4 regions of the Bacillus sp. Pc3 genome follow, and region 1 is predicted to be linked to each of the others. Evidence: riboswitches for the same ligand, from Rfam matches in the RefSeq annotation. Region 1 holds a riboswitch; each other region holds the start of a gene.
The links. Region 1 has a riboswitch for S-adenosylmethionine ahead of mtnK (S-methyl-5-thioribose kinase). Riboswitches for the same ligand answer to the same signal wherever they lie in the genome.
Positions count from the first base shown of each region.

Region 1 (7,756 bases):
TTTTTCGGGTGAAAAGATTCAGTTTCCCGATCCGTTCCGCAGCTTCTTTAAGTCTTTCTTCACTTGTCAGAAGACCGACTCTTATATAGCCTTCCCCCCATTTTCCGAACCCGTTTCCGGCAGCGACCGCGACATCCGCTTTCTCGAGCAGCAGGTCTGAAAACGACTGTGACGTATAACCGTCAGGCACAGGGAGCCATGCAAAAAAAGAGCCCGCCGGAGCCGTTACATCCCAGCCGATATCGCGGCAGGCTTTAATCCATGCATTGCGTCTCGATTCATATCTGTCATTTTGCGCCGCGACGCATGCCTGATCCGCTAAAAGTGCGGCTGCCGCCGCCTGCTGCGCCGCGGGAAACAGGCTGACAAACATATGATCCTGATAAAGGTTGATCGCTTCGATGACAGAAGCGTTTCCGACAGCAAATCCGACCCGCCAGCCCGCCATATTATACGTTTTGGACAAGGTATAGATTTCGATTCCCGTCTCTTTTGCGCCTTCGGTCTGCAAAAAGCTCAGCGGTTTATGCCCGTCAAAGCCGACGGCTCCGTACGCGAAATCATGAACGACACAAATGCCGTTTTGCTCCGCAAAACCGACCGTCTCCTCAAAAAACGCCTCTGTCGCCACAGCGCCGGTCGGATTATTCGGATAATTGAGATACAGCAGCTTCGCCTCGCTCCGCACCTTTTCAGGAATTACGCTGTAATCAGGGAGAAACCCTCTTTCTTCCGTCAGCGGCATCATTTCCATTTTCGCTTTTGCAAGGGCGACGCCTGACCAGTAATCAGGATATCCGGGATCAGGCACCAGAATGGTATCTCCCGGGTTTAAAAGACATTGCGGAAGCTCAACAAGTCCCGCCTTGCCTCCGAACAGCACGGCGACTTCCGTTTCCGGATCAAGCGTGACCCCGTACTCCCTTTCATAAAATGCAGCGGCTGCTTTTTTGAAGCTGTAAGCGCCCCGGAATGATGAGTATTTATGATTTTCCGGCCTTTCGACGGCGCGCTTCATTTCTTCAACGATATGCTGAGGCGTCGGCTGATCAGGGTTTCCCTGCCCTAAATTGATGACGTCTCTGCCTTCTTTCAGCTTTTGATTCACTTTTTGCACCAATGATGCGAAAAATTGTTCCGGCAGCTGTTTGAGTACATCTGAGATTTCAAAGTTCATATTTTCACCTTCTAAAAATGTCTTGAAATGATAGTCCATCATCATATATGGTTAAATAAAAAAAGTAAAGAGAAACTTGAGGTGTTAAAAAATGAAATGGACCGTTTCCTGTTTGCAATTTGATATTTCATACGGAAATCCTTCAGAAAACTTTAAAAAAGCAGAATCTTTGATTGAGCAAGAAAGCCGCCATGCGGATGTAATCGTGCTTCCTGAGCTGTGGACGACCGGCTATGATCTCACACGGCTAGACCAGCTGGCGGATGAAAACGGCAAAGTTTCGGAACAATGGCTTAAAGAAACGGCAAAAACATACAACGTACACCTCGTTGCCGGATCTTTTGCGGTCAAAGAAGGCGAAAATGTCTATAACACCATGTACATCGCCGATAACAGCGGACAGATCGTGAAGCGGTATCAGAAAGCCCATCTGTTTCAGCTGATGGATGAACACCTTTACTTGTCAGCAGGAAACAGCGACGGTTCCTTTGAGCTTGACGGTGTCAAGTGCGCCGGGCTTATCTGCTATGATATCCGTTTCCCCGAATGGATCAGAAAGCATACGTCCCAGGGCGCGAATGTCCTGTTTATCTCTGCGGAATGGCCTCTGCCCCGCCTTGATCATTGGCGAAGCCTGCTTATCGCCAGAGCAATTGAAAACCAATGTTTTGTCGCAGCCTCTAACTGCACGGGGTCCAATCCCGATAATGAATTTGCCGGCCACAGCCTGATTATTGACCCGTGGGGCCGGATTTTAGCCGAAGGAGACCGGACGGAAGGCGCAGTCCGAGCGGAAATCGATGTGTCAGAAAGCGCGGCCGTTCGCGGAACCATTCCGGTTTTCCAAGACTTACGGCGTGATTTATATTAATTTTCAAAAAAACGTTGACAAGAATATCCGGCACCTGCTAATATTTTCATCAACTGATTAATCCGAATTGTGATACAAATCAATATATTTTTCTCTTATCGAGAGTTGGGCGAGGGATTGGCCTTTTGACCCCAACAGCAACCGACCGTAATTCCATTGTGAAATGGGGCGCGTACATTTTGCGCCGAGACGATTGTCTCATAAGGCACGGTGCTAATTCCATCAGATGTTATCTGAGAGATAAGAGGCGGACTGCACTGTTTCAGCCTCCTTCTCTTTCAGAGAAGGAGGCTTTTTTTCGGGCGTATTCTCCGTCACGATCTCTTACTGCCACTACATAATTGGAGGGTAAATCCATGTCAGCAACTAAAACAAGTCTTTATGAACAATTAACAGAAAGCTCCGCCGCCGCGTTAGCCGTCAAGCTCGGCTTATTCCAAAACAAAAGCACTCTGACATGCCGTGAAATCGGCGACGGCAATTTAAATTACGTCTTTCATGTTTACGATAAAGAAAACAAAAAAGGACTGATTATCAAACAGGCGATTCCTTACGCGAAAGTCGTCGGTGAAAGCTGGCCGCTTACCATTGACCGGGCGAGAATCGAAAGCAGCGCCCTCATCCGCCAGGGCGAACACGTGCCGCACCTCGTTCCGGCCGTTTACTATTCCGATACTGAAATGGCCGTCACGGTAATGGAAGACCTCTCCCATTTGCGGATTTCAAGAAAAGGGCTGCTGGAAGGGCAGCATTATCCGAACTTATCGGTTCATATCGGTGAATTTTTAGGGAAAACGCTGTTTTACTCATCTGATTATGCGCTTGATGCGAAAGTAAAGCAGCAGCTCGCAAAGCAGTTTACAAATCCTGAGCTTTGCAATATTACGGAAAGGCTTGTGTTTACAGAACCGTTTCTCGACCATGAGACAAACGATTTTGAAAAGGAGCTGCGCCCATACGCAGAAAAAGTTTGGAACAATTCCCGGCTGAAAGAAGGCGCTGACGAATTGAAAGCCATCTTTCTGAATTCCGCGGAAACATTGGTTCACGGCGATCTGCACACGGGAAGCATTTTCGCCGATGAACATGAAACAAAGGTGATTGATCCCGAGTTTGCTTTCTTCGGACCGATCGGGTTTGACATCGGCCAATTTATCGCCAATCTGCTGTTAAACGCCCTCAGCCGCGACGGTGACGACAGACAGCCGTTATATGATCATACTGCCGCCGTATGGGATACATTTGTGAAAACATTCAGTGAAGCATGGGAGAAAGACTGCTTGCCTTCCCGCAGACACCTGCTGGAAGACACACTGAAAAACGCGTTTGAGGAAGCGGTCGGTTTTGCGGGATGCGAATTGATCCGGCGCACGATCGGACTCGCCCATGTGGCTGACTTAGATGAAATCACTCCGTTTGACAAACGAATCGAACGGAAGAAGCTGGCGCTTGACATCGGCGCCTATTATATCGAAAACAGAAAAAAACTGAAGCATATCACCGAGGTTCTGGACCAATTTAAGCTCCGTGTAAAGGAATGATGCAGCATGACCAATGAATTTGCCATCCCCCGTTCTGTAGAATGGAAAGAAACCTACATCCGCATTTTAAATCAGCAAAAGCTTCCCGACGTCACTGAATATGCGGAACTTGAAACAAAGGAAGATGTATTCGACGCGATTGTCACGCTGAAAGTAAGGGGCGCCCCGGCCATCGGTATAACCGCGGCGTTCGGACTCGCGCTCTCCGCCAAGTCGTTTGAAGCCCGCGACCTTTCAGATTTCCGACGTCAGTTCGCGGATGTCAAAGCGTATTTAAACAGTTCGAGGCCCACTGCCGTCAACCTCGCGTGGGCGCTTGACAGACTGACGGATTCCATCAGGGATGCGATCTCAATCAATGAAGCGAAGACAACGCTCGTTCATGAAGCCATTCAAATTCAGATTGAGGATGAAGAAACATGCCGAATGATCGGCCAGAATGCGCTGCACCTTTTTAAAAAAGGCGACCAGATCATGACCATCTGCAATGCGGGCTCGATTGCCACAAGCCGATACGGTACGGCGCTTGCTCCCTTTTACTTAGCGAAACAAAAAGATCTCGGCCTTCATATCTACGCATGTGAAACAAGACCCGTTCTCCAAGGATCACGGCTGACGGCGTGGGAGCTGATGCAGGGCGGAATTGATGTCACGCTCATTACGGACAGCATGGCCGCCCATACAATGAAGGAAAAACATATTTCTGCGGTCATTGTCGGCGCTGACAGAATTGCAAAAAACGGTGATACGGCCAACAAAATCGGAACGTACGGCCTCGCTATTTTGGCAAACGCCTTTCAAATTCCGTTTTTTGTGGCCGCACCGCTTTCGACATTTGACTTGCAGATTGAAAACGGCGATCAGATTCCGATTGAAGAGAGAGATCCGAATGAAGTCAGACAGATCTCCGGCATACGCACCGCTCCCGAAGATGTGCCGGTCTTCAATCCGGCCTTTGACATCACGCCGGGCAGCCTGATTTCCGGCATTATAACCGAGAAAGGAATTGTGACCGGCTCTTACACGGAAGAAATTGAACAATTATTCGCTGACTGCCAGCTGAGCTGAAAAACCGCTGATGATATTGCCTCAGGCAATGTCAGCGGTTTTTTTGTCTGCACAATGTAATCACTTTATCTTTTTGGACGGCTGTAATGAGATGCATTTTAAAAAACAGCTCTGCATAACCGGCTATCTTTTGCGGACGGCTCATTTTCATCAGGCTTCGTCCTCCTTTTTCATCAGACCAACTTTTTTCACTTAATAAAATGATATGTCGGACGTGAAAAAACGGAACGTGCCATACGCTTTATTTTTCATTATAGGATATTTGTTCGATGTTCAGCAGCACCGCTTTTACATCCGTCTTCGTGCCCGCGTATCCCGTTAAGGCGCTGTTTTTGCCGATTACCCGATGGCAAGGGATCAAAATCGGCAGCCGGTTTCGTTTATTGGCTTGTCCGATGGCGCGCACCGCTTTCGGTTTTCCGATCGCTTCAGCCATATCGCCGTAGCTTCGGGATTCCCCGTAAGGAATCATCGTCAGCGCGTTCCATACCCTTTCCTGAAAGGGTGTGCCTTTTTGTCTCAGAGGCAGAGAGAATTGCTTTCTTTCTCCTGAAAAATATGATGCCAGCTGCTGTTTCGCCTCCGACAGCAAAGCGGTTTCGCACGGCTTTACGCCGGGCGCGTCTTTCCGCCATTCCTCAAAATCTTCCCCGGTGAGAAACAGGCCGGTAATAAAGCTCTCTTCCTCTGTTATGATGACGGTTCCAAACGGCGCTCTCACACTTGTAAAACAGATCATTCCCCGCTCCTTCTTTCTTCGGTATTCTGCCGGATCGGAAGCGTCAAATGAAAAACGGTGCCCTTCCCTTCTTCACTTTCCACATGAATGCGTCCCTGATGCTCTTCGATGATTTTATAGCTGACCATGAGACCGAGACCCGTTCCCCTGTCTTTTGTCGTGTAAAATGGTTCACCCAGACGTTTTAATTTGTCTTCGGAAATGCCTGTTCCTTCATCTTGAATAGAAATCAAAATGTGGTCTTGATCAGAAGACTGAATGGTCACGTAGATATTGCCGCCGCCCGGCATGACTTCAATGGCGTTTTTTAAAATATTGATAAACACCTGTTTTAATTGATTCGGTTCACAGTAAATCGGCGGGATGTTTCCGGTCAGGTTCAGATGGATCTGCACATTGACAAGATTGGCCTGGGCATTCAGAAGATCAGCCGTGTCTTTCATAATCTGCGTCACGTCTTTTTCTTCATATAATATCGCCTGGGGTTTCGCTAAAATTAAAAATTCAGTGATGATAGACTCGATGCGTTTTAATTCTGAGGTAATGACGTTAAAGTACAGAGAATATTCGCCTTCAATGCTTCCTTGAAGAAGCTGAATGAACCCTTTCAGCGCCGTCATCGGGTTTCTGATTTCGTGGGCGATGCCCGCCGCCAGCTCCCCTACAACATGAAGAGTATCGGATTTCCGCAGCCTCTCTTCAAGCTCTTTGGCCTCTGTGACATCTTTAAAGATGGCCAGATTCATATTTTGAATGATATTTCTTTTGAAGGAGAATTCCAGTTTGCGGCTGTCGCTGCTGCTTAACAGGAAGGGGATTTCATTATCCATTCCTTCTAAATCAATCTTTCTGGCGGGAACACCCGCGTTTTCAATATCAAATAAAGAAAGAATATCCGGAACGGTGTACGCTCTCAGCTCCTCATCCGGCATACCGAGTATACGGCTTGCGAGAGGATTCGCGTCAATAATGCGGAATTGGTTGTCAAATAAGACCTTGCCGTCCATTGAGCCGTTGAATACTTTTCTGAATTTCAGCTCGCTTTCCCGCAATTCTTTTTCCATCCGCTTACGATCGCTGACATTTCTTAAAATGGTTAAATGCTGACCTTCAAGTATGGTTCGTTTTGATGTGAATTCCAGCTCTTTAAATTGGCCGTTTGCCATCTGAAACAGCATTTCTTCACGGATTTCCCCGTATTTTTCATATTTTTTCTTAATCTGCTTATATTTTTTCTGCGGATCAACGATAAACGTACATAAATTCGTCTCCACCAGCTTATCCATCGGCAGTTCGAAAATGCGGCACGCCGATTCGTTTGCTTTGGCAATCTTTCCGTCATCAGACCAAATGACAATCGCGTCCATGGCGTTTTCAAAAATTTCGCGGAATCGCTCTTCGCTTTTAAAAAGTTTCAATTCCATCAACCGTTTCTCTGTTATGTCCCTCATAATGGACATGTAGAACCCGCTGATTAAGTTGGACGTAATCGTAAATTCAAACAGCTTCTCTTCGCCCGACCGAAGCTTGACGGGCAGTTCTCCTTTGGCGTTTCCTTTTCTGCGGAGGGTTTCCCAGATTTCTTTCAGATGCTTTTTGTTTTCTCCGTCGGTAAAATGGCGGAGCGACAGATGGGACAATTCATTCTGGCCGATCTCAAAGCTTTTGCAAAAAGAGAGGTTCGCATCAATAAACCCGCCGTCCTTATCAAACAGCACGATGCCGTCGACAGCCCTGTCAAACAAATCTTTAAACAGCTGCTCGTTCATGGAGAATTCGCGCTCTAATATTTTTTTAGAGGAGATATCCCTCATCACCACAAAAAAATAATCCTCCCCAATTCCGTCTCTGGCGAGGAATTCAATGTATTTCGTCGCGCCGCTGTCAAGCTTAATCGGCACCTCTTTCCACAGATGGCCTTTTTTTAAAAACTTTTTCACGGCCTTATTCAGTTCTTCCTGAGGCACGGAATATAAAAAATCCAGGACGGAGCGGTTAATGAGGTTCTCTGCCTCAATCTGCATCATCCGGGCCGCAGCCTCGTTCGCCTGGACGATTTTCATTTCCTTACGGCATATAAAAATGGCATCAAGCGTGTTATTCATAATCACGTGATACCGGTTCAAATCACTCTTCAGGCGGTCATTTTCCTCTTTCATCCGCTTCAGCTGCTCTTTCAGCGACTCTTTTGTTTGCAAATCCAGAGTTTCAGCCATTCAGTACACTCCTTCTTCAAAAACCTATCCTTCAATATTTCTACAAAATACCTCATCTTCCTTCATTCGCCCTATACATTTCAGAAAATTTCAATGATATGACAAGTTAAAGTCTTTTTCTACGATCCTTACCTCCCCATTACA
Region 1 is NZ_CP010406.1:760,583-768,338, forward strand. Features, by position in the region: gene SB24_RS03035 (pyridoxal phosphate-dependent aminotransferase) at 1-1,177, opposite strand, end outside; gene SB24_RS03040 (carbon-nitrogen family hydrolase) at 1,269-2,048, shown strand; SAM riboswitch class I at 2,141-2,295, shown strand; gene mtnK (S-methyl-5-thioribose kinase) at 2,405-3,589, shown strand; gene mtnA (S-methyl-5-thioribose-1-phosphate isomerase) at 3,596-4,657, shown strand; gene SB24_RS03055 (methylated-DNA--[protein]-cysteine S-methyltransferase) at 4,899-5,396, opposite strand; gene SB24_RS03060 (PAS domain-containing sensor histidine kinase) at 5,393-7,612, opposite strand.

Region 2 (7,756 bases), 1.8 Mb from region 1:
ATTGAATGCTCGCTCAACAAAATGTGCGGTTCTGAAACGCTTGATTATATTGCCGACGAAGGCGTTCAAATTCACGGCGGTTACGGATTTATGCAGGAATATGAAGTGGAGCGCGCTTATCGCGACTCAAGAATCAACAGAATTTTTGAAGGCACAAATGAAATCAACCGCCTGATCGTAACGAGCACGTTCCTGAAAAAAGCCGTAAAAGGTCAGCTGCCGCTCTTTGAAAAAGCAAAAGCGCTCCAAGAAGAACTCATGATGCTGATGCCTGAAGAGCCGGGATCAGAACCTCTTGAACAGGAAAAATACATTGTCAGACAGGCGAAAAAGATCGCCCTCTTGACAGCGGGTCTCGCGGCGCAGAAATACGGCAAAGAGATCGAAGGCGAGCAGGAAATCATGGTGAACATTGCCGATATTGTCAGCGCGCTGTACGCTTTGGAATCTGCCGTCCTCAGAACGGAAAAAGCAATTGCGGCGGACGGTGCCGAAAAAGCCGCGCAGAAGCTGTTATATACGGAAATCTTTGCCCAGGAAGCCCTTCAGAACATTGAAGCGCACGCCAAAGAATCACTGATCGCCATGGAGGAAGGAGACTCCCTCCGCATGATGCTTTCCGTGCTGCGCAAACTGACGCGCCTGACGCCGAAAAACCTCATTCAGAAAAAACGTGAAGCGGCAGCCGCCGTCTTCCGTGAAGAAAAATATACGGTCTGACCACATGCTGAAAGCGCTCCTTCATCAGGGGCGCTTTTTCACGAAGCAACGTTATAGGTTTTTACAAGTGATTGTGTTAAAATAACGACGATCATTTACAAGGGGTGAAGAAGATGTCGTTAAATTTTTACTGGTACCCTAAATGCGGAACGTGCCGTAATGCGAAAAAATGGCTGGAAGACCGCGGTAAGGAAATAAACGAAATACATATCGCGGAGGAAACTCCGTCGAAAGAAGAAATTAAAGACCTCTATGAGAAGAGCGGTCTTGAGCTGAAAAAGTTTTTCAACACGAGCGGAATGAAATACCGCGAGCTGAACTTAAAGGAAAAGCTGTACCACATGTCAGAGGATGAACAGCTCGAACTCCTGGCATCAGACGGTATGCTCCTGAAACGCCCGATTACGACAGACGGCGAAAAAGTCACTGTCGGCTTTAAAGAAGACCAATTCGAAAAATATTGGATGTAATGCCAGGTTCAAAGAATTATGGTATCTTCTTATTATAAGAAAAAAATGGAGGGATTTAGATGAGCACACCGAAAGATATGCGTTATTCCAAAGAGCACGAATGGGTCAAAGTTGAGGACGGAAAAGCCCGCATCGGGATTACACATTTCGCGCAAGCCGAACTTGGCGACATCGTCTTTGTCGAGCTTCCGGAAGTCGGCGCCGAAATTAAAGCGGACGAGCCATTCGGCAGCGTGGAATCCGTCAAAACCGTATCCGAACTGTACGCACCGATTAACGGAACGGTGACGGAAGTGAACGAAGACCTTGATGACAGTCCTGAATTCGTAAACGAGTCTCCGTATGAAAAAGCGTGGATGATCGTCGTGGAACCGGCTGATGCTGAAGAAATCGAAAACCTCATGACTTCCGAGCAATATGACGAAATGACACAGGAAGACTGATCGGATAGCAAACGGGCCATTTGGACATTCTATCTGTAACGGGAGGTGTCTAAAATGGCTTTTGATAAACAAAAGGTCGATGTGACGGAGAACGTTACGGGCCGCTTTCAAAACGGCCGGTTTTCCTTGTTTCATGAAAATGAAGCCATCGGCGAGATGACAGGCATGGACCAGTACGAGCTCAAACAGGGCTTTTCATTTGAAAATCAAAAATTTTATAAAACAGCCGATGTCATAAACGGCAGCGATCCGAAATATGTCGATTGCGATTATGAGAATGGCTGGTGTTAACAGTTGGCGGTGAATTTCACTGCCTTCTTTTTCAATCTGACGCTAAAACAATCGGCAGGTGACGCGCTTATGTACAACGGAGATGAAAAGGTCATTATCGTAGAAGGAAAATCTGATAAAATCAAAGTCAGGGAAGTGCTCATCGAACCCGCGGAGATCGTCTGTACAAACGGGACAATCGGCCAAACCGAACTGGAAGATTTGGCGGACCGCCTGTTTGACAGAGACGTCTATATTTTAACGGACGCAGATGACTCCGGAGAAAAATTAAGAAAACAGCTGAAACGGGAGCTTCCCGACGCGCGCCATATTTATATAGACAGAACATACAGGCAAGTCGAGTCGTGCCCGGGCCATCATCTCGCATCTGTGCTGATCAGAGCCGGCTTTGATGCTGACACTGTATTTTTGAAGAAGAACGACCTGAGGTGGTAATCATGAAAGAACTCCAAGAAAATGAACTCGAATCGATTCAGGATGACGTTTATCTCCTGTATTTGTACACCCCGTTTTGCGGCACATGCCAGCTGGCGTCCAAAATGCTTACTGTCGTCGAAGAAATGCTGCCCGGCGCCGCCTTCTATAAAAACAACGTGAATTATTCCCCCGCATTCGCCAAAGCCTATCAGATTGAAAGCGTTCCGTGCTTTTTGCTGTTTAAAGGCGGAGAGCTTGTTGAGAAAGGATACGCCTTCCGCTCCGTTTCCTATTTATATGAGCTGATTAAACAAAAAACATCGCAAACGTTCCCGATGTGACAATATTTACAGGAAAATGTCGTGCGGTTTATAAAGGGTTCTGTCCGTTAAAAAGAGAAAGTGTATGTATGGCCATTAAAACGGGAGGTTATACGAGTGGAGAAAATAGAAGTTTCAGAGAATGACGGACAGCATCTGTTTTTGAAACCGCTATTAAACGCCTCAACGCTGCTGATTACATTCCAAGGAGAAACAGAAGCCTTAACGGTCTCAATTAACGGACAGGGAGAAATGAGAAAAACGTCGGTTTCAAAGGAAAAATCTAATTTGACCTTTTACGGAAACCAGACGGAAATCATTCATCTCCTGCATGGTGATGTCTCTTTGCAAAAGCTTATCCAAAGCGGAAAACTCAAAGTGAAAGGATCATTCAGAGCTCTGCTGAAGCTGGAGGCCATCCTCTGGCTGACAAACGGATTTTTTCAGGCGATCAGTAAACGGCCGTAACTGCCAATCTACTATGTGACAATAGCTTCCAATATTTATTTTATTGACTTTTTATCATTCGCCGTGCTATTCTACAGTAAGAATTTCCGGACGAAAATACGATATGTTTTCTCTTATCAAGAGAGGTGGAGGGAAGTGCCCTATGAAGCCCGGCAACCATCAACAATGTTGAAATGGTGCCAATTCACTCGAAGCGGTCTGCTTTGAAAGATGAGAGAAAGGCCTTTTTCAATAAGCCTTTCTGCTCATTTTTGCAGAAAGGCTTTTCTTTTGTGGAGAAACCCGGAAGATTTCTTAGAATAGTGTAAGGCGGGTGATTGCTTTGATCCATCTTCAAAATGTTTCAAAAATTTACAAAGCGAAGCATGGGGATGTCAATGCTGTCCAAGATGTCACTCTTGATATCAAAAAGGGCGAAATATTTGGAATTATAGGATATAGCGGAGCTGGTAAAAGTTCCTTAATCCGTCTCCTGAACGGCCTTGAAAAGCCGACGTCGGGAACCGTGGAAGTCGCGGGGACGGAATTAAATAAAGTAAGCAGCCGCGGGCTGAGAAAAGCGCGCCAGGAAATCAGCATGATCTTCCAGCATTTTAACCTTCTGTGGTCGCGCACCGTCCGGGAGAACATTATGTTTCCGCTGGAAATCGCCGGCGTGAAAAAAAGCGAACGGGTCCGCCGCGCTGATGAATTGATTAAACTGGTCGGATTAGAGGGGAAAGAAAAATCTTATCCGTCGCAGCTGAGCGGCGGTCAAAAGCAGCGTGTCGGCATCGCCCGGGCGCTCGCCAATAATCCGAAAGTCCTTCTGTGCGATGAAGCGACATCAGCGCTCGATCCGCAGACGACCGATTCAATTTTGGATCTTTTATCCGATATAAATGACAGACTCGGCCTGACGATCGTGCTCATTACCCATGAAATGCACGTCATCCGAAAAATCTGCAACAGAGTCGCAGTCATGGAAAACGGGAAAGTCGTTGAAGAAGGCGAAGTACTCCAAGTTTTCAGAAACCCGCGCGAACCGATGACCAAGCGTTTCGTTCAGCAGGTGACAGAACCGGAAGAGACGAAAGAAACCATCCAGCATTTTCTGCAGGAAACAGCGACAGGAAAAACGATTCAGCTTTCATTTGTCGGGCAGGCCGCCGAGCAGCCCCTCATTACGGAAATGATCCGAAACTTTGATGTGGACGTCAATATTCTGCAGGGGAAAATTTCACAGACGAAGGACGGAGCCTACGGTTCTTTATTCATTCATATTGACGGTCAGGAAAAAGAAGTAGAAAACGTGATCCGGTTCATCAAAGACAAACAGGTAGAAGCAGAGGTGATCACAAATGTTTGAAAAATGGTTCCCGAACGTTGATATAACCGAGCTGTGGACGGCCACATACGAGACCCTTTATATGACGGTCATCGCTTTAGTTTTTTCATTTATCATCGGAGCGGTTCTCGGTCTTCTGCTCTTTTTAACGGGCAAGGGAAGCTTATGGGAAAATAAAATCATTAACACCGTGATTGCGGCGGTCGTTAATATTTTCAGGTCTATTCCGTTTCTTATTTTAATTATTCTGCTTCTCGGCTTTACTAAGATTTTGGTCGGATCGATTTTAGGACCGAACGCCGCATTGCCGGCGCTGATTATCGGCTCCGCGCCGTTTTACGCCCGTCTTGCGGAAATTGCGCTCCGGGAAGTCGATAAAGGAGTCATCGAAGCTGCCAGATCAATGGGAGCAAAGACATCGACGATTATCTTCAAAGTGCTGATTCCTGAATCAATGCCTGCGTTAATTTCAGGCATCACCGTTACGGCCATCGCCCTGATCGGATCTACCGCCATTGCCGGCGCCATCGGTTCAGGCGGACTCGGAAACCTTGCATATGTAGAAGGCTACCAGTCCAATAATACGGATGTAACGTTTGTAGCGACAGTATTTATACTCATCATCGTCTTTATCATTCAGATTATCGGTGATGTGATTACAAATATAATAGACAAAAGATAAGGGAGGATTTACATTGAAAAAGATTATATTAAGTGCGCTGCTGCTTGTGTTCGCGGGAGTTTTGACCGCCTGCGGATCAAACGGCTCAAATAAAAAGGAAATCGTCGTCGCCGCGACAAAAACACCGCATGCTGAAATCTTAAAAGAAGCGGAACCGCTCTTGAAGGAAAAAGGCTACACATTAAAAGTAAAAGTGCTGAACGATTACAAAATGTACAACAAAGCGTTAGCTGATAATGAAGTGGATGCGAACTACTTCCAGCACGTTCCTTACCTTGAACAGGAAATGAAAGAAAATAAAGATTACAAACTCGTGAATGCCGGAGCCGTTCACCTTGAGCCATTCGGAATTTACACGAAAAAATACAAATCACTGAAAGACCTGCCTAAAGGCGCGACCATCATCATGACTAACAATGTCGCTGAACAAGGCCGTATGCTAGCGATGCTTGAAAAAGCCGGACTGATCACACTTGATCCGAAGGTGAAAACGATTGAAGCGACTACGAAAAACATTACGAAAAACCCGAAAAACCTGACATTCAAAAAAATCGCCCCTGAATTAACGGCGAAAGCATATAATGAAGAAGAAGGCGATGCAGTCTTCATTAACGTCAACTATGCGATTCAAAACAAACTGAATCCGTTAAAAGACGCGATTGAAGTGGAATCAACGAAAAACAACCCGTACGCAAACATCATCGCCGTACGCAAAGGTGACGAAAAATCAGAGAAAATCAAAGCGCTTATGGAAGTGCTTCACTCTAAGAAAATCAAAGACTTCATTGAGAAAAAATACGACGGAGCCGTGCTTCCCGTATCTGAATAAAGCGAAAACCCCGGATGAGTCATCCGGGGTTTTTTTCGGGTATTAATCGGAGAACTGTCCATAATAAAAGGGAAGGTTAACTTATTGGAGGGAATGGCAGTGGCTCAATACCAGGATAACGGCAAAAGCGTGCATGACGCGTTAAAACAATACAAAGAAGGTTTAGGCATATTTGAACAAAAAATGCCGATGATGGGGCGGAAGTTTAATGAATTTACTGAACAGTGTTTCTCAGCGGATTCATTAACTGAAAAAGAGAAACAATTAATCGCTCTGGGTATCAGCATCAGCGCTCAAGATGAATTTTGCATGATTTATCATACGAAGGGCTGCCTTGACCAAGGGGCCACAGAAGAAAACATCCTTGAGGTCATCAGCGTCGCGGCGGCATTCGGGGGCGGCGCGGCTCTCAGTCAGGGAGTGACCCTCGTGCAGCAGTGCATTCAGGAATTCGGACATACGACGCATTAGAATGAGCAATCGTGTGAATACCGTTTTTCAGATAAAGTGAGCGCCGGTTTCCGGCACATTCGAAAGGATTCAGGGGCACACTCTCTTTGGCCGGAGCAGGGGATCATTGTTACAATAGAAACAAATATATGAAGGGATTGATTCATTATCTGCACCAGCCACGAGAGACTGGACCTTGACTATACGCCTGAAATGGAAAAAGCGATGCAGAAGTCACACGGCATCGGCTACGAGGAATACGGACGGCGTCTTTCAAAAAGGATGGAAGTCGAACGGCAGAGGGAGCTTGAATATCAAAAAAGCAAGTTCCTCGCAGCGCAGCTTAATGAGAAAATCGGTCAGTAAAAAAGGGTGGATTTCCGCCCTTTTTCTGTTTCAAACAGCTTTAATTACGCCTTGATCTTTGATAAACTTTAGGAATGTTCCGGGTAATATAAAAAGTTGTATTTACTTTTCATTTGTTATAAAATTAGAATGAGAATAAATTGAGAATAATGATTATATATTTTGGAGGTATAGATATGGCTGCTTCAACATTAACGATCAAGGATCTTCACGTTGAAATCGAAGGAAAAGAGATCTTAAAAGGTGTAAACCTTGAAATAAAAGGCGGCGAATTCCACGCTGTCATGGGGCCGAACGGTACCGGTAAATCCACGCTTTCAGCAGCGATTATGGGACACCCGAAATACGAAGTTACAAAAGGCAGCATCACGCTTGACGGCAAGGATGTACTGGAAATGGAAGTGGACGAGCGCGCTCAGGCGGGTCTTTTCCTGGCGATGCAGTACCCAAGCGAAATCAGCGGTGTGACAAATGCCGATTTCCTTCGCTCTGCGATTAACGCACGCCGTGAAGAAGGCGATGAAATTTCTCTTATGAAATTCATCCGCAAAATGGACGAAAACATGGAGTTCCTTGAAATGGACCCTGAAATGGCGCAGCGTTACCTGAACGAAGGTTTCTCAGGCGGGGAGAAAAAACGCAACGAAATCCTTCAGCTTATGATGATCGAGCCGAAAATCGCCATTCTTGACGAGATCGATTCAGGTCTTGATATCGATGCGCTTAAAGTCGTTTCTAAAGGAATCAACAAAATGCGCAGCGAAAACTTCGGCTGCTTAATGATCACTCACTACCAGCGCCTCCTGAACTACATCACGCCTGATGTCGTTCACGTTATGATGCAGGGACGCGTAGTGAAATCCGGCGGCGCGGAGCTTGCACAGCGCCTTGAAGCGGAAGGTTATGACTGGATTAAACAAGAACTAGGCATTGAAGACGAAACTGTAGGCCAAGAAGCGTAAGCGTTAGGGGG
Region 2 is NZ_CP010406.1:2,896,021-2,903,776, forward strand. Features, by position in the region: gene SB24_RS13785 (acyl-CoA dehydrogenase family protein) at 1-720, shown strand, start outside; gene SB24_RS13790 (arsenate reductase family protein) at 834-1,190, shown strand; gene gcvH (glycine cleavage system protein GcvH) at 1,250-1,633, shown strand; gene SB24_RS13800 (YusG family protein) at 1,688-1,924, shown strand; gene SB24_RS13805 (toprim domain-containing protein) at 1,994-2,359, shown strand; gene SB24_RS13810 (thioredoxin family protein) at 2,362-2,682, shown strand; gene SB24_RS13815 (SCP2 sterol-binding domain-containing protein) at 2,779-3,129, shown strand; SAM riboswitch class I at 3,240-3,346, shown strand; gene metN (methionine ABC transporter ATP-binding protein MetN) at 3,452-4,477, shown strand; gene SB24_RS13825 (methionine ABC transporter permease) at 4,470-5,138, shown strand; gene metQ (methionine ABC transporter substrate-binding lipoprotein MetQ) at 5,152-5,967, shown strand; gene SB24_RS13835 (carboxymuconolactone decarboxylase family protein) at 6,061-6,438, shown strand; gene SB24_RS20025 (YuzK family famiily protein) at 6,631-6,783, shown strand; gene sufC (Fe-S cluster assembly ATPase SufC) at 6,960-7,745, shown strand.
Region 2: it holds a riboswitch for S-adenosylmethionine, as region 1 does, so the genes downstream of both, metN (methionine ABC transporter ATP-binding protein MetN) here and mtnK (S-methyl-5-thioribose kinase) in region 1, are expected to answer to the same signal.

Region 3 (7,756 bases), 160 kb from region 1:
CTCGCTTTTTCCAGTCTGACCTGCAATGTTTTTAAGCCTCTCAATACGAGCCAACAGTCCTGAACGCCGAGCACCGCTCCAAATGAGTTTTGCAGCTTATACAGCTGATTGCCGAGCTCTTCATCTTTTACGGCGGCAAGGCCTGACAGCACGTCACTGTGTCCGCTTAAAAATTTCGTCGCACTGTGGAGCACGATATCTACACCGAGATCAAGCGGACGCTGCAGAGCAGGCGTCATGAAAGTATTGTCAAGGTATGTCAGACAGCCGTGATCCTTTGCCAGTTTGACGACGCCCTTAATATCCGTGATGCCGAGCGTCGGATTTGACGGTGTTTCCATATAGATGGCTTTCGTGTTCGGGCGGATGGTTCGGGCGACCGCTTCTGTGTCCGTCATATCGACAAAGGTATGTTCAATTCCGAAACGGGACAGAACCTCAGTCACCATGCGGAATGTTCCGCCGTACACATCCTCCGTGACGAGGACATGGTCGCCTTGGGATAAGAGCAGAAACGCCGTCGAAATCGCCGCCATTCCCGAGCTGAAAGCAAAGCCTCTCGTTCCGCCTTCAAGACCTGCGATCGTTTCTTCAAGCGCTGTTCTTGTCGGTGTGCCTGAGCGGCTGTAGTCATATGTCCCGAATTCTTCAAATGAAGACTGATGGAATGTGGAAGCATGCTGGATCGGGACGCTGACGGCTCCGGTGGCTCCGTCTGTTTTAAATGGATTGTGCACGAGCTGGGTTTCCAGCGTCCAATTGTGATTACTCATATGACACGGCCCCCCTCTTTTACTTGCTGTAATGCCTGCTTTACATCCCGCTTCAAATCTTCTGCATGTTCAATGCCCACTGAAAATCTCAGCAGACGGTTGCAGACGCCGTTTGCAATACGGATGTCTTCAGGAATATCCATGTGCGTCTGTGTCGCGGGGTATGTAATAAAGCTTTCCACCCCGCCGAGACTTTCTGCGAAACAGATCGTTTTCAGCGCCTTTAAAAACGGATTGACCCATTCCTCTTTTTGCAGCCGGAAAGACAGCATCCCGCCTTTTCCGGGATATAACACATCGGCGATTTCTTCTTCCTGTTCTAAAAATTCTGCAAGTTCACGGGCGTTATCTTCATGACGGCGCATTCTGAGTCCGAGTGTTTTCATCCCTCTCATTAAAAGCCACGAATCAAACGGCGAAAGAACCGCGCCGATCGCATTTTGGTGATTAAACATGATCTCGCCGAGCTCTTCATCCTTTACGACAGCCAGACCGGCAAGGAGATCATTGTGCCCGCCTAAATATTTTGTGGCGCTGTGAATGACGATGTCCGCTCCCAGTTCAAGCGGGCGCTGGAGCACCGGGGTATAAAACGTATTATCCACAATCAAAAGCAGGCCGGCTTCTTTCGTAATCCGGGCGATTTTTTCAATGTCCGCCTCCTGCATTAACGGGTTTGTCGGTGTTTCAACAAATACCGCTTTCGTGTTTTCCGTTATTTTGGAGCGTAAACAGTCTTCATCGCTGAAATCATCGTAAATAAAGCTTAAGCCGTATTTTCTCCATTCGTTTTCAAACAAACGGTACGTGCCTCCGTATAAATCGGAGGATACAATCAATTCATCCCCGCTTTTAAATAAAGCCATAATCGTTTGAATGGCTGCCATTCCCGAGCTGAAAGCAAAGCCTCTCGCACCGTGTTCCAACACGGCGATAGCGTCTTCAACGAGCTGGCGTGTCGGGTTTTTCGTGCGCACGTAATCAAAACCTGTAGATTCTCCAATTCCTCTATGTCGGTAAGCGGTGGACAGATAAATCGGCGGACTGACCGTTCCCGTTGCTTCTTCGCTTCTATTTCCGATTTGGGCTAATTTTGTATCAACATGCTGCGTCATCAGTAAGCACCATCCTTTTTCAAAAATAAAAAAGCCCCCTCTTCATAAGAAGAAGGAGCTTTTCTCTTCCTCTTATCTTCCAAGCATGTGAATCGCTTGCTGGATTTAGCACCTTGGCACTTTGCCTTCCCGCGGCAAAGCAAACCGGTTGCTGAGGTTTCAAAGGGCCAGTCCCTCCACCTCTCGTGATAAGAATATTGTTTTGTATTTTCTGATTGTTCTATATTAACGCACTATAAAATGAATTTCAATAACTTTTTATTTATCTGAACTCTCGCAAGAAGTGCATCTGAAGAAAGAAATTTCTAATAATTCATGGTACAATAGGAAAAAACCATCAAGACAAGAAGCGGCCTGGAGGAATGCGAAGTGGCATCAAAAAACGGAATCATTCATGAGAAAAAACTTTTCTCCCATGAGCTTGAAGAGGAAATGACCGTTTTGGTCTACCTGCCCGCCACCTTCTCCCCTCTGTATAAATATCATACGGTCATCGCTCAGGACGGCCATGATTATTTCAGATTAGGGAGAATCGGGCGGCAGGCGGAAGAGCTTATGTCAAAAGGGGAAATTGACCGCTGCATCATTATCGGCGTCCCTTATAAAAATGTGCGGGAGCGAAGAAACACATACCATCCAGAAGGCTCTAAATTCGCCTCATATAAGCGATTTATCGCAAATGAGCTCGTTCCTTTTATCGACAAAGAATACCCGACTTATCAAGTCGGATACGGCCGCACCATGATCGGGGATTCCCTCGGCGGAACCGTTTCGCTTATGACGGCGATTGACTATCCGAACATGTTTGGAAACGTCATCATGCAGTCTCCGTATGTTGACGGGCACGTGCTGGATGCCGTCCGGCAGTCGGAGGATCTCAAACAGATTTCCGTTTATCATCAAATCGGAGAAAAAGAAACCGGCGTTCACACGACAGACGGCCAGGTTCTTGATTTCACCGCGCCGAACGAAGAGCTCAAACAGCTGCTGGAAAGCAAACAGTCTGAATACACGTATGAAACCTTCGACGGGGATCATAAATGGACCTACTGGCAGCCGCTCATCACGCCGGCGCTGAAAAAAATGCTGTAACCATTCATTTAAGGAGGGAACTTTCATGAAATACGGTATTGTTTTATTTCCATCAAAAAAATTACAGGATCTCGCTAATTCGTACCGGAAACGCTACGACCCGAGCTATGCGCTCATTCCGCCGCATCTGACGGTAAGAGATCCGTTTGAAGCGACAGAACAGGAAATCGAGCAGGTCGTATCACAGCTGAGACAGACGGCGAAAGAGTCGCATCCGCTCGTTCTGAAAATCACAAAATACAGCTCGTTTTCTCCTGTGAATAATGTGATATATATGAAAGCAGAGCCGACGGAGGAATTAAAATCTCTGAGTGAGAAATGCTACTCAGGAGCATTATCCGGCGAGCCGGAATACAGCTTCGTTCCGCATGTCACGGTCGGCCAGAAGCTGTCGTCAGATGAACATTCCGACGTACTCGGACAGCTGAAAATGCTGGACATTTCCCACGAAGAAGTCATCGACCGTTTTCACTTGCTCTATCAGCTGGATAACGGCTCATGGACTGTGTACGAAACATTTTTATTAGGCGGAGGAGAATAACTGCTTGGAATCCATCATCGCAAAAACTGAAAAACAGCTGAACGACGCTTTTTTCGTCAGAAAAGAGGTCTTTGTTAAAGAACAGCACGTTCCGGAAGAAGAAGAGATTGATCAATTCGAAGACACGTCAGAGCATATAGTCATATATGACGGCGGCCAGCCGGTCGGAGCCGGCAGATGGCGCTTGAAAAACGGGCATGGAAAATTAGAGCGCATCTGCGTGATGAAAAGCCATCGTTCTTTAGGCGTCGGAGCCATCATTATGCAGGCGCTTGAAAAAGCGGCGGCAGCCAAGGGCGCCGACAGCTTTATCTTACATGCGCAGACGCAGGCCGTTCCGTTTTACGAAAAACAAGGATACCGCGTCACATCCGGCGAAGAATTTCTCGATGCGGGCATCCCCCATCTGGAAATGATAAAGGAACACAAACGATAAAATCAAAAGCACTCCTGTTATATGGCAGGAGTGCTTTTTTTATGAAAATAATACTATTTCATGAATTTTATTGCATTTTATGGAAGGTTAATGTATGTTTAGTATACGAAGTATTACAATTCATACAAAAAATACAATTCATATTTCGGAGGGATAAACATGACGGCACCAAAAGGAAAACACATATTCGGGACTGTTAAAGTGGGCACAAAAGGACAGATTGTCATTCCTAAAGAAGCAAGAGATGTTTTCGATATAAATCCGGGGGATTCACTGCTTATGCTTGGGGATGACCAGCAAGGTATCGCACTTGTTAAACAAGAACTCTTTTTCGAGTTTGCAAAAGATATTTTAAACGCTAAGCAAATCGACGCAGATAGCGAGGATGAGTAAATGCACGCGATTGAGCTGAAGCAATTAACGAAACATTATAAAGAAACCGCCGCCGTTGACCGTCTTGAGTTCTCAGTTGAGAAAGGGGAATTTTTTGCTTTACTCGGTGAGAACGGAGCCGGAAAAACGACATTAATCAGTATGCTTTGCGGACTCCTTTCTCCGGATGACGGTGATGCATCAGTGCTTGGACACAGTATTTTGACTGATTTAGATAAAATAAAACCGAAATTGAATATGTCCCCGCAGGAAACAGCTATCGCTCCTCATCTAACCGTACGGGAAAACTTAGAGTTTATAGCCGGTGTCTACGGAATTCCGAAAAAAGAAGCAAAAAAAAGAACAGATGAGATGCTCGAATTGTTTCAATTAAAAGAGAAAGAAAGAGCAAAAACCAAAACATTATCAGGAGGAATGCAGCGCCGGCTCAGCATCGCAATGGGAATGATCACCAAGCCGGATATTTATTTCTTAGATGAGCCGACATTAGGGCTGGACGTCCGTTCGCGCCGCGAGTTGTGGAAAAATCTTGAGGCATTAAAGGGTGACATGACGATTATTTTAACGACACACTATTTAGAAGAGGCTGAAGCCCTGGCAGATCGTATTTGCATTTTAGAAAATGGGACTTTAAAAGCACTGGGTACGGCGGAGGCCCTGAAAAAGCAAACTCATTCAGCTACATTTGAAGATGCCTTTTTAGCGATTTGTGACGGGGAGGCGGGTCTTTATGCTTGATTTCGCCATTCGCAACCGCAAAGAAATTTTTCGTGACCCCCTGTCTATTATCCTTGGAATCGCACTGCCTGTTATTCTATTGTTTCTGTTTACGGCGATTGAAAAAAATGCGCCGCTTGATACCTTTAAAATTCAGCATTTAGCACCCGGACTCATTGTTTTCGGTTTCGCTTTCCTTACGATGTTCTCTGCATTGCTGATCGCAAAAGACAAACAGACCGCCCTTTTGACCCGTTTGTTTGCTTCCCCTTTAAAAACAGCCGATTATGTCATCGGTTATGCAATGCCGATGATGCCGTTAGCCATTTTACAAATCGTCATTTGTTTTATCGCAGCTGCTGCTGCCGGTTTATCCGCCGAGTGGATGAATCTTCTCGCAGGTATCGCTGTCTTGCTGCCGATTGCGATGATGTCCGTTTTCTTCGGTTTATGTTTAGGGGCTGTGTTTACGGACAAACAAATTTCAGGTATCGGAACGATTTATATTACACTCGTGCAGTTTCTGGGCGGGGCTTGGATGGAGGTGAGCCTGCTCGGTGACACATTCAAACATATCGCTTATGCCTTACCGTTTATTCACTCGATCGAGCTGGCCCAGGAAGTCATAACCGGAGATTATTCTTCCTTTCATCAGCATATTTGGCCGATAGCGGGATATACCGTTTTGGCGCTTGCACTTGCTTTCCTCAGTTTTATGAAAATCAGGAAGAGATAAAAAAAGCCGGCACTCCGTAATGGGAGCGCCGGTCTTCTTTATTACGTTTCTTTCAGAAGGCTTATCGTATGCGGCAGCAGACGGTCATCCCCCGGACTGCCATGCCCCGGAACGACAATGCTGATGTCCTGATATCTTTTCATGACTTTGCGGACGGCGCGCGGCCACTGATCCGGATAAAAGCCCGGAGTAGGCACGATTTCCTTTGTTTCTAAAGCCTTGATTAAGCAACCGCCGAATAAGAGCTTATCCTCAGTCAGCCAGACGGTCATATTGTCTTCCGTATGCCCTTTTCCCGGATAAAACGTTTCAATTTTCATATCGCCAAACTGCAGCTTTGTCACGTTTTTCAGATCTCCGAGCGGCCGGTCATATCCCTGCTGTCGGGCGAAGTCGGCGGTCAGCTTCGTGCTGTGCACCTTTACACCGTATTTGTACAGGGTGTTCAGACCGCCGATACGATCATCATGGGCGTGTGTCACAATGGCATCGGTCATCCTTTTGCCGGGAAACCGCTTTTTTATTTGTGTCATTAATTGCTCTGTGAGACTGTCATTCCACGGAGTATCAATCAGTACGATTCCTTTGGAAGTCTCAAGAAGCAATCCGTTCGCAGGGACGGGACTTCCGTCTGCCGTACCGATGCTTGTATGCATCCAGACATGCGGCGCCAGCTGTGTGAGAGTGACACCTTTTGCTGCGGAGCCCTCCGCCGCGTCTGCCGGTTTCATTCCGGGAGTAAAGAGGCCGAAAAGAAATAACCCCGCAATTAATAATGAAAGCTTTCTCAAATTGAATCATTCCTTTCCGCATCTTTCATATATACGACTCAAAAAAACCCGGATATATCCGGGCTTTTTCACACGTATTGATTTATTAACCGGCCTTTTCCCATGATTTGCGGCAGACGGGAAAGAGAGCGCTTACGTTTTTCCTCATGTACTTTCTTTTCTGCGGCTGCGGTGTTTTCCTGGCGGCGCTCCACCTCTCTGTACACCCTGTCATTGGCGAGGGCGGCCGCTTTCGTAATGCCGGCGTAATCAGGCTTATAACCCGCTGCCCGGTTTGCGTATTGAGAATACTGCTGGTTTTGAATCCGTCCTGCATAAATCATATGTACCCCTCCCCTTCGCTTTTCATTTCCCTTAATCTTACTTTTTGAAACGCTGTTCTTTTGTTATGATATTCTTTGTCTATCAAATGGATGAACACCTTTTAATGGGAGGACCCCTTTTTGAAATGCGCCCGACTGAATAACCGAACGATACATTTACATACATATTCTAGAGAACATTACCAATTCCTTTTTGAAGAAGCTCAGAAAGGAAATATTTTTTGCGCACATTGTGAGCAGCCCGTCTTGATGCGGCTTTCGATTTTAGAGCAGCCGGCATTTTATCACCGGCAAAAGGGAGACTTCACCGCCTGTGAAAAAGCATGCGCGGCCAAGGAACCACTAGCGGAGAAAGAAACAGAAGAGTATAAGGAAGCCGGCATGTTCCGCCTGCCGAAAGGAAAAGCGATTTCAGAGAATCCGAAACCGATCGTCTCAGAATGGAAAAGCCCGAAAAAAGTGCCTGCGGCCGAACCGTTTTCACCAACATCCGAGGCGGCTGATACGTCTTTGTTCCCCGGCATCGGCCTGAACCGTGAACAGATGAAGGCAGTTACTGAAACGGACGGGCCTTTATTAGTGCTTGCCGGAGCGGGAAGCGGAAAAACAAGGGTGCTGACAGCACGCGCCGCCCATATGATTGAACACCTCGGCATTTCACCTGAGAATATGCTGCTTGTGACCTTTACGACAAAAGCCGTCGCCGAAATGAAAGAGCGGATGGCAAATGAGTACGGTCTGGCAGCCGGAAAAGTCTCCCGTCTCGTGACAGGAACATTCCACAGCTTTTTCTATAAAATACTCTATCATTATGATTCTTCAAAATGGAACGGCAGCCA
Region 3 is NZ_CP010406.1:920,516-928,271, forward strand. Features, by position in the region: gene metC (cystathionine beta-lyase) at 1-773, opposite strand, end outside; partial or broken gene SB24_RS03905 (methionine biosynthesis PLP-dependent protein) at 766-1,888, opposite strand; SAM riboswitch class I at 1,958-2,083, opposite strand; gene SB24_RS03910 (esterase family protein) at 2,258-2,980, shown strand; gene SB24_RS03915 (YjcG family protein) at 3,006-3,521, shown strand; gene SB24_RS03920 (GNAT family N-acetyltransferase) at 3,526-3,957, shown strand; gene SB24_RS03925 (AbrB/MazE/SpoVT family DNA-binding domain-containing protein) at 4,117-4,350, shown strand; gene SB24_RS03930 (ABC transporter ATP-binding protein) at 4,351-5,088, shown strand; gene SB24_RS03935 (ABC transporter permease) at 5,081-5,803, shown strand; gene bla (subclass B1 metallo-beta-lactamase) at 5,845-6,594, opposite strand; gene SB24_RS03945 (hypothetical protein) at 6,663-6,917, opposite strand; gene SB24_RS03950 (ATP-dependent helicase) at 7,038-7,756, shown strand, end outside.
Region 3: it holds a riboswitch for S-adenosylmethionine, as region 1 does, so the genes downstream of both, SB24_RS03905 (methionine biosynthesis PLP-dependent protein) here and mtnK (S-methyl-5-thioribose kinase) in region 1, are expected to answer to the same signal.

Region 4 (7,756 bases), 250 kb from region 1:
TGCGTGTGCCGCACGGGTGAAAGCGATACATCCTATGTAAAGGTCTGCCTTGACGGGCCGGTATTTAAAGCTGAGGAGGTGGCGCTGTAATGTTAGAGGTGAATCTGCCGGGTCTCCAATTGAAAAATCCGATCATCCCCGCTTCCGGATGTTTCGGTTTCGGGAAAGAATATGCCGGATTTTACGATTTATCATGCCTCGGAGGCATTATGATTAAAGCAACGACGAACGAAGCCCGCTTCGGAAATCCGACGCCGAGAGTGGCGGAGACAAGCGCGGGCATGCTGAATGCCATCGGTCTGCAAAATCCCGGCCTTGAGCATGTGCTCAATCATGAGCTGCCTTGGCTCGAACAATTTGACACGCCGATTATCGCAAATGTCGCCGGTTCTCAGGTGGACGACTATAAAGAAGTGGCCGAGCACATCAGCCAAGCGCCGAATGTGCATGCGCTTGAGCTTAACATTTCATGTCCGAATGTCAAAACGGGGGGGATTGCTTTTGGTACTGATCCCGTCATGGCGGCCGAACTGACAAAAGCGGTGAAAGAAGTTTCCGCAGTGCCTGTGTATGTGAAGCTTTCGCCTAATGTCGCAAACATAACCGAAATTGCTAAAGCGATTGAAGCGGCCGGTGCTGACGGTCTGACGATGATTAATACACTCATCGGGATGAGGCTCGATCTTAAGACGGGACGGCCGATCTTAGCAAATAAAACGGGCGGACTGTCAGGCCCGGCGATCAAACCGGTCGCCATCCGGATGGTATACGAAGTCAGCCAGGCCGTTCAAATCCCGATTATCGGGATGGGCGGCGTTCAGACCGCAGAGGATGCATTAGAATTTCTTCTTGCGGGAGCGAGTGCGGTTGCCGTCGGCACGGCAAACTTCGTCAATCCGTTCGTCTGCCCGGAAATCATAGAACAGCTCCCCCGTGTGCTGCGCCAGCACGGCTTTCAATCTGTAAGTGAATGCATCGGAAGGAGCTGGAAACATGAAAAACAACCTGCCCATCATCGCGCTTGATTTTGCATCAGGGGAAGAGACTTTAACGTTTTTAGACTTGTTTGAAAAGGAAAGGCTTTTTGTCAAAACGGGGATGGAACTTTTTTATCAGGAAGGCCCCGCCATCATTCACCAATTAAAAGAACGAAATTGTGATATATTTTTAGATTTAAAGCTTCATGATATCCCGACTACGGTCAATAAAGCGATGAAGCGGCTGGCCGGCCTCGGCGTTGATCTTGTCAATGTGCATGCAGCAGGGGGCGCACGCATGATGCGCGCGGCCCTTGAGGGGCTTGAAGAAGGCACGCCGGCAGGCAGAAAACGCCCGTCTTTAATCGCGGTGACTCAGCTGACCAGCACTTCAGAGCAGGTGGCGAAGGAAGAGCTTCTGCTGCATAAGCCGCTGTTAGAAACGGTTGTGCATTACGGCAAAATGGCGGAAGAGTGCGGGCTGGACGGAGTGGTATGTTCGGTACATGAAACAAAAGCCATTTATGAAGCGGTCCGGCCTTCATTTCTGACAGTCACACCGGGCATCCGCACGGCCAGTGACACAGCTGACGATCAAGTCCGGACGGCGACTCCGTCATTTGCGAAAGAAAACGGTTCGTCAGCCATCGTTGTGGGCCGCTCAATTACAAAAGCGGAAAACCCCGTTGAAGCATATGAAGCAATTAAACTGGAATGGGAGGGCGTTCGCCGATGAAACAGGCTATCGCAAAACATCTATTACACATTGAAGCTGTCTTTTTACGCCCGAATGAGCCGTTTACGTGGGCGAGCGGCATTTTATCACCGATCTATTGTGACAACCGTCTGACATTGTCGTATCCAAAAGTGAGAAATGATGTGGCGGACGGGCTTGGCAAACTGCTGAAAGAGCATTTTCCCGAGGCGGAGATGATCGCGGGCACTGCAACGGCGGGCATTCCGCATGCTGCGCTTCTCGCAGACCGTACAGGCGCGCCGATGTGCTACGTCAGAAGCAAACCGAAAGCGCACGGCAAAGGAAATCAAATAGAAGGCGCCATTAAGAAAGGACAAAAAACAGTCGTGATTGAAGACTTGATTTCTACCGGAGGCAGCGTGCTTGAAGCTGCGGCGGCCCTTCAAAGAGAGGGCGCGGAAGTCCTCGGCGTCATTTCCATTTTTACATACGGACTGCCGAAAGCAAAAGAAGCCTTTAAAAAAGCGGGTCTTCCTTATTACTCGTTAACGGATTATGACACGCTGATTGAAGTCGCGCTTGAAAACGGAACGATTCATTCAGATGACGTTGAGAAACTGAAATCATGGAAACAGAATCCCGAGTCAAAAGATTGGTTTAAAAAATAATGACAATAAAAACAGGCCTCAGGGCCTGTTTTATTATTCCTATCAAAAAACTCGGGTTGACTTCTGTTAGAATTGTGCTAAAATTTAGTACAAATCTAAAAAGCTTATCAAGAGCGGCTGAGGGACTGGACCGATGACGCCCGGCAACCTGCGTGTCATGCAAGGTGCCGCATCCAGAAAAATGCACAGCATTTTGAAGATAAGGGCTATACCGGGTCACTGTCTTTCATTCCGCTGGATTGAAAGTTTTTTATATGAAAAAAAGATTGAGGGATAAGACAACCGGCAGAAAACAACAGCTGTTTGATTGTCTCCGGGAGGAGGAAAGGAAAAATGCTAACGTATGACACATGGGAAGAGCCGGCGATTACATTTCCGGAAGACGATTCCTATAAAGGCGCGCTGTCCGTTTTAAAATGGGCATACGGCCACTACGGAGACCAGCTTGTTTACGCGTGCAGCTTCGGGATTGAGGGCATCGTCCTGATCGATTTAATTTCTAAAGTAAAGAAAGACGCGGAAATCGTGTTTCTCGACACGGGTCTTCACTTTAAAGAAACATATGAAACGATCGAAAAAGTGAAAGAGCGTTACCCGGGACTGAACATTATCCTGAAAAAGCCCAGCCTTACTCTTGAAGAACAGGCCGAGGCTCACGGAGATAAACTGTGGGAAAGAGAACCGAACCAGTGCTGCTACATCAGAAAAATTCTGCCGTTAAGAGAAGCGCTCGCAGGGCATCCGGCATGGCTGTCCGGCCTTCGCCGGGATCAAGGGCCGAGCCGGGCGAATACGAATTTCCTGAATAAAGACGACAAGTTTCAATCGATTAAAGTATGCCCGCTGATCCATTGGACATGGAAAGACATCTGGAGATATACTTCCAAGCATGAGCTGGATTACAATATCCTTCATGATCAGGGGTATCCGAGCATCGGCTGTGAACCGTGCACTTCACCTGCGTTTACCGCGGAAGATTTGCGGAGCGGCAGATGGAACGGCATGGCGAAAACAGAATGCGGACTGCATGAATAAAGGAGCTGCACGATGGAATTAGCCGCTATTTTATTCTGCCTGTTTTTTGCCATGAATATCGGAGCCAGCGGAGCCGCGGCTTCAATGGGAGTCGCTTACGGGTCCGGCGCCGTTAAAAAGAAAACGTATGCGCTGATCATTTGCGCGGCCGGAGTCCTGTCAGGGGCGGTTATCGGCGGCGGAGAAGTCGTTAAGACGATCAGCGGCGGAATCATTCCCGAACAAACCATTACGCTCACCATTGTCTGCATTATTATCGGATCGGCGGCGCTATCGTTATTCACGGCGAATGTGCTCGGCATTCCGCTGTCGACGAGTGAGGTCACTGTCGGGGCGATTGTCGGTGTCGGCGTCGCGTACAAAGTATTGTTTTTACAGCATCTTTTAGTCATCGTGAGTTTTTGGGTGCTCGTACCGTTCGTCGCGTTCTGTTTCACGTTTCTCGTCTCGAAGGTATTCAGTTCTCTGAATATTCGAGTCATTTCGAATCGGAAACAGAAGATTTTGGGGATTGTGCTGCTGATTGCGGGGTTTTGGGAAGCTTTTTCAGCCGGAATGAACAATGTCGCAAATGCGGTGGGCCCTTTGGTTGCTGCGGGCGTGCTCAGCGTGTCCAAAGGAACGCTGTACGGAGGCATCTTTGTCGCTCTCGGCGCTCTGCTTTTAGGACGTAAAGTGCTTGAAACCAACGGGAAAAAGATTACGAGATTTTCAGCCGGAGAAGGCATACTGCTTTCAGGAACCGGCGCGGGGCTTGTCATTATCAGTTCCGTCTTCGGTCTGCCGGTCCCATTGGCGCAAGTCACATCATCATCAATTATCGGTATCGGAATGGCCAAAAACGGGCCGAACGTTTTTCATAAAGAAGTCGTGAAAACGATGCTCAAAGTATGGGTCGTTTCGCCGTTTTTGTCACTGTCGATTTCGTATTTGCTTGTCTCCCTGCTGTTAAAAGGAGATTACTATTCCATCTTTATGATGGCCAGCGTGCTTTTGGCAGCTGGCGGAGCCGCCAGTCTGATGAAAGCCATCCGAAAAGAGAAACGCTCTGTCCATGAACAAGGCGGAGGCATTTAACTATTAATCTGAGTTTATTTATCTGTTAACTGGGAGGAATCATGTATTATGAGTTTAGCACCGCACGGAGGAACATTAATTAACCGGGTAAATGAGCAGTATGATCTTACATCCGTCCAAAAAGAAATTGAGCTTGATTTGATTTCGTTCGCTGATTTAGAGCTGATCGGGATCGGGGGGTACAGCCCGATTGAAGGATTTTTCACAGAAAAAGATTACGTGTCAGTCGTTGAAAATATGCGTCTGGCATCCGGGGTTGTCTGGTCCCTGCCGATCACGCTTCCGGTCGATTCAGAAAAAGCGGCTGAGCTTGCCGTCGGCGACACGGTGAAACTGACTTACGGCGGAGAAACATACGGCGTAGTCGACATCGAAGATATTTATACGCCGGATAAACAAAAAGAAGCCGTTCACGTATATAAAACCGATGATGCCGCGCATCCGGGCGTGAAAAAATTATTTTCACGCGGCGATACGTATGTCGGCGGGCCGATCACATTAGTTAAAAAAGCGTCAAAGCAGTTTCCCGAGTTTACATTTGAACCTGCTGATACAAGACGAAGCTTCGAAGAAAAGGGCTGGAAAACCATCGTCGGTTTCCAAACGAGAAATCCGGTTCACCGCGCCCACGAATATATCCAAAAAACCGCGCTTGAGACGGTTGACGGCCTGTTTTTGAACCCGCTCGTCGGTGAAACAAAATCAGATGACATTCCGGCGGATGTCAGAATGGAAAGCTACCAGGTGCTGCTCGATCATTATTATCCGAAAGACCGCGTGTTCCTCGGCGTATTTTTGGCGGCTATGCGGTATGCGGGGCCGAGAGAAGCCATTTTCCACGCGCTTGTCCGCAAAAACTACGGCTGCACGCATTTTATCGTCGGCCGCGATCATGCCGGCGTCGGTGATTACTACGGCACATATGAAGCGCAAGAGCTGTTTGATCAATTTACAGCGGATGAACTCGGGATTACACCGATGAAATTCGAGCACAGCTTCTTCTGCCAGAAATGCGGCAACATGGGAACGGCCAAAACATGCCCGCATGACAGAGAAGACCACGTCATTCTGTCAGGAACAAAGGTCAGAGAAATGCTGCGAAGCGGCGTCATGCCGCCGGCGGAATTCAGCCGTCCTGAAGTTGTCGAGGTGTTGATTAAAGGGCTGAAAACGAAAGAAGAAGCAGGCGTTTCTTAAGGAGGAAAATAGAATGACAAATCGTGATATCGTGTGGCATGAAGCCTCAATAACGAAAGAAGAATACCAGCAGAAAAACAAGCATAAAAGCTCTATCCTCTGGCTGACGGGCTTAAGCGGTTCAGGGAAATCCACGATTGCAAACGCCGCAGCGCGCGAGCTGTTTGAACAAGGCTATCAAGTCATCGTGCTTGATGGTGATAACATCCGCCACGGCTTAAACAAGGACTTAGGTTTTTCCGATGATGACCGAAAGGAAAATATACGCCGCATCGGGGAAGTGGCGAAGCTTTTCGTTCAGCAGGGAACCATCGTCATCACGGCTTTTATTTCTCCGTTCCGTGAGGACAGAGATCAGGTGAGAGAGCTTGTGGCGGAGGGCGAATTTAATGAGATCTATGTTAAATGCGACCTCGATATATGTGAAAAGCGCGATCCGAAAGGTTTATATAAAAAAGCAAGAAATGGTGAAATTCCGTTCTTTACGGGGATCGACTCACCGTATGAAGAGCCGAAAGCGCCTGAGCTCGTACTTGATTCAGGCAAATGTGAACGCGAAGAATGCACCGGAAGACTGGTTGACTTTGTGAAAAACAGCTTAGCATAATAGGTCCAAAAAGGCCGCGCAATCAGCCGGATATCCCCCGCAATGGCGGGATATGGTAAAATAGCTGAAGTGCGGCCTCGCGGCTGTTCTGGGAAGATTTCAAAACGGATCGGGGAGACATGCTATGGGGAAAGTATTTATCGTTGGAGCCGGTCCGGGAGATCCGGACTTATTAACGGTGAAGGCAATGAAAGCCATACAGAAAGCGGACGTTATATTATATGACAGATTGGTTAGCAAAGAGATTTTACAATATGCCGGAGAAGAAGCGGATCTGATTTACTGCGGAAAGCTCCCGGATTTTCACATTATGAAACAGGATACGATCAACCGTTTCCTTGTGAAGTATGCGAAAAAGGGGAAAACCGTTGTAAGGCTCAAGGGAGGCGACCCGTTTGTTTTCGGCCGCGGAGGCGAAGAAGCGGAGGCTCTCGCACAAAACGCCATTCCGTTTGAGATCGTTCCCGGCATTACATCAGGAATCGCGGCTGCTGCTTATGCCGGCATTCCCGTGACGCACAGAGAGGCGAGCTCCAATGTCGCATTCGTTACGGGACATTATAAACAAGAAGACGACTTTGAAGAAAAATGGAAAGCGCTGGCGACGGGCATTGATACGCTGGTGATTTATATGGGAATTAAAAATATCCGGCAGATTGAAAGAATGCTGCAGGAAAACGGCAGAGACGCCGGCACCCCGGCAGCCTTTATTCATTGGGGAACGACGGACAGGCAAAAAACAGTCGTCTGCACCGTCGGCACGCTTTCAGACACAGTGATAAAAGAAGAAATCAAAAACCCGAGCTTAATTGTTATCGGCGATGTCGTCAATTATCACTGCAAACTGGACTGGTATGCATCTGATCAGAAAAATCTGGATTTGAGCGAGGCGTTGTAAATGAAGCAGGCGATTTTATACATCGGGCACGGAAGCAGGCTGAAAAAAGCGCAGACAGAGTCGGCGGCGTTTTTAAAAGGGTGCATGCCGCACGCTGACGCTCCCATTCAGGAAATTTGTTTTTTAGAACTGCAGGAACCGTCTATTGAAGCGGGATTTGAAGCATGTGTCAGACAAGGCGCCACTCATATTGCGGCCGTGCCTTTACTGCTGTTGACCGCTGCCCACGCAAAACATGACATTCCGGCTGAAATCGCCCGTGCGGCGGCCCTGCATCCCGATATAAAAGTGACATATGGTGTTCCGATCGGAGTGGACGATGAAGTCGTAAAAGCGGTGCATCATCGCATTGAAGATACCGGAGTGCCCATTGAGCAGGCGAAAGTGGTGCTGATCGGAAGAGGAAGCACAGATCCGGCAGTTAAAAACGCAGTCAGTGAGATTGCCGGAAAACTTGAGGCGATTACACCTGTTAAAGAAGTCATCCCTTGTTTTTTAACAGCATGTGACCCGCACTATAAAGAAGTGTTTGCCGGCCTTGAAGAGGATGACGGAGCACCCGTTTTTATCGTTCCATATCTTCTGTTTACCGGGCTTTTA
Region 4 is NZ_CP010406.1:507,286-515,041, reverse strand. Features, by position in the region: gene SB24_RS02025 (dihydroorotate dehydrogenase electron transfer subunit) at 1-90, shown strand, start outside; gene SB24_RS02020 (dihydroorotate dehydrogenase) at 90-1,025, shown strand; gene pyrF (orotidine-5'-phosphate decarboxylase) at 994-1,713, shown strand; gene pyrE (orotate phosphoribosyltransferase) at 1,710-2,342, shown strand; SAM riboswitch class I at 2,444-2,548, shown strand; gene SB24_RS02005 (phosphoadenylyl-sulfate reductase) at 2,676-3,377, shown strand; gene SB24_RS02000 (sulfate permease) at 3,390-4,454, shown strand; gene sat (sulfate adenylyltransferase) at 4,503-5,651, shown strand; gene cysC (adenylyl-sulfate kinase) at 5,665-6,258, shown strand; gene cobA (uroporphyrinogen-III C-methyltransferase) at 6,383-7,156, shown strand; gene SB24_RS01980 (sirohydrochlorin chelatase) at 7,157-7,756, shown strand, end outside.
Region 4: it holds a riboswitch for S-adenosylmethionine, as region 1 does, so the genes downstream of both, SB24_RS02005 (phosphoadenylyl-sulfate reductase) here and mtnK (S-methyl-5-thioribose kinase) in region 1, are expected to answer to the same signal.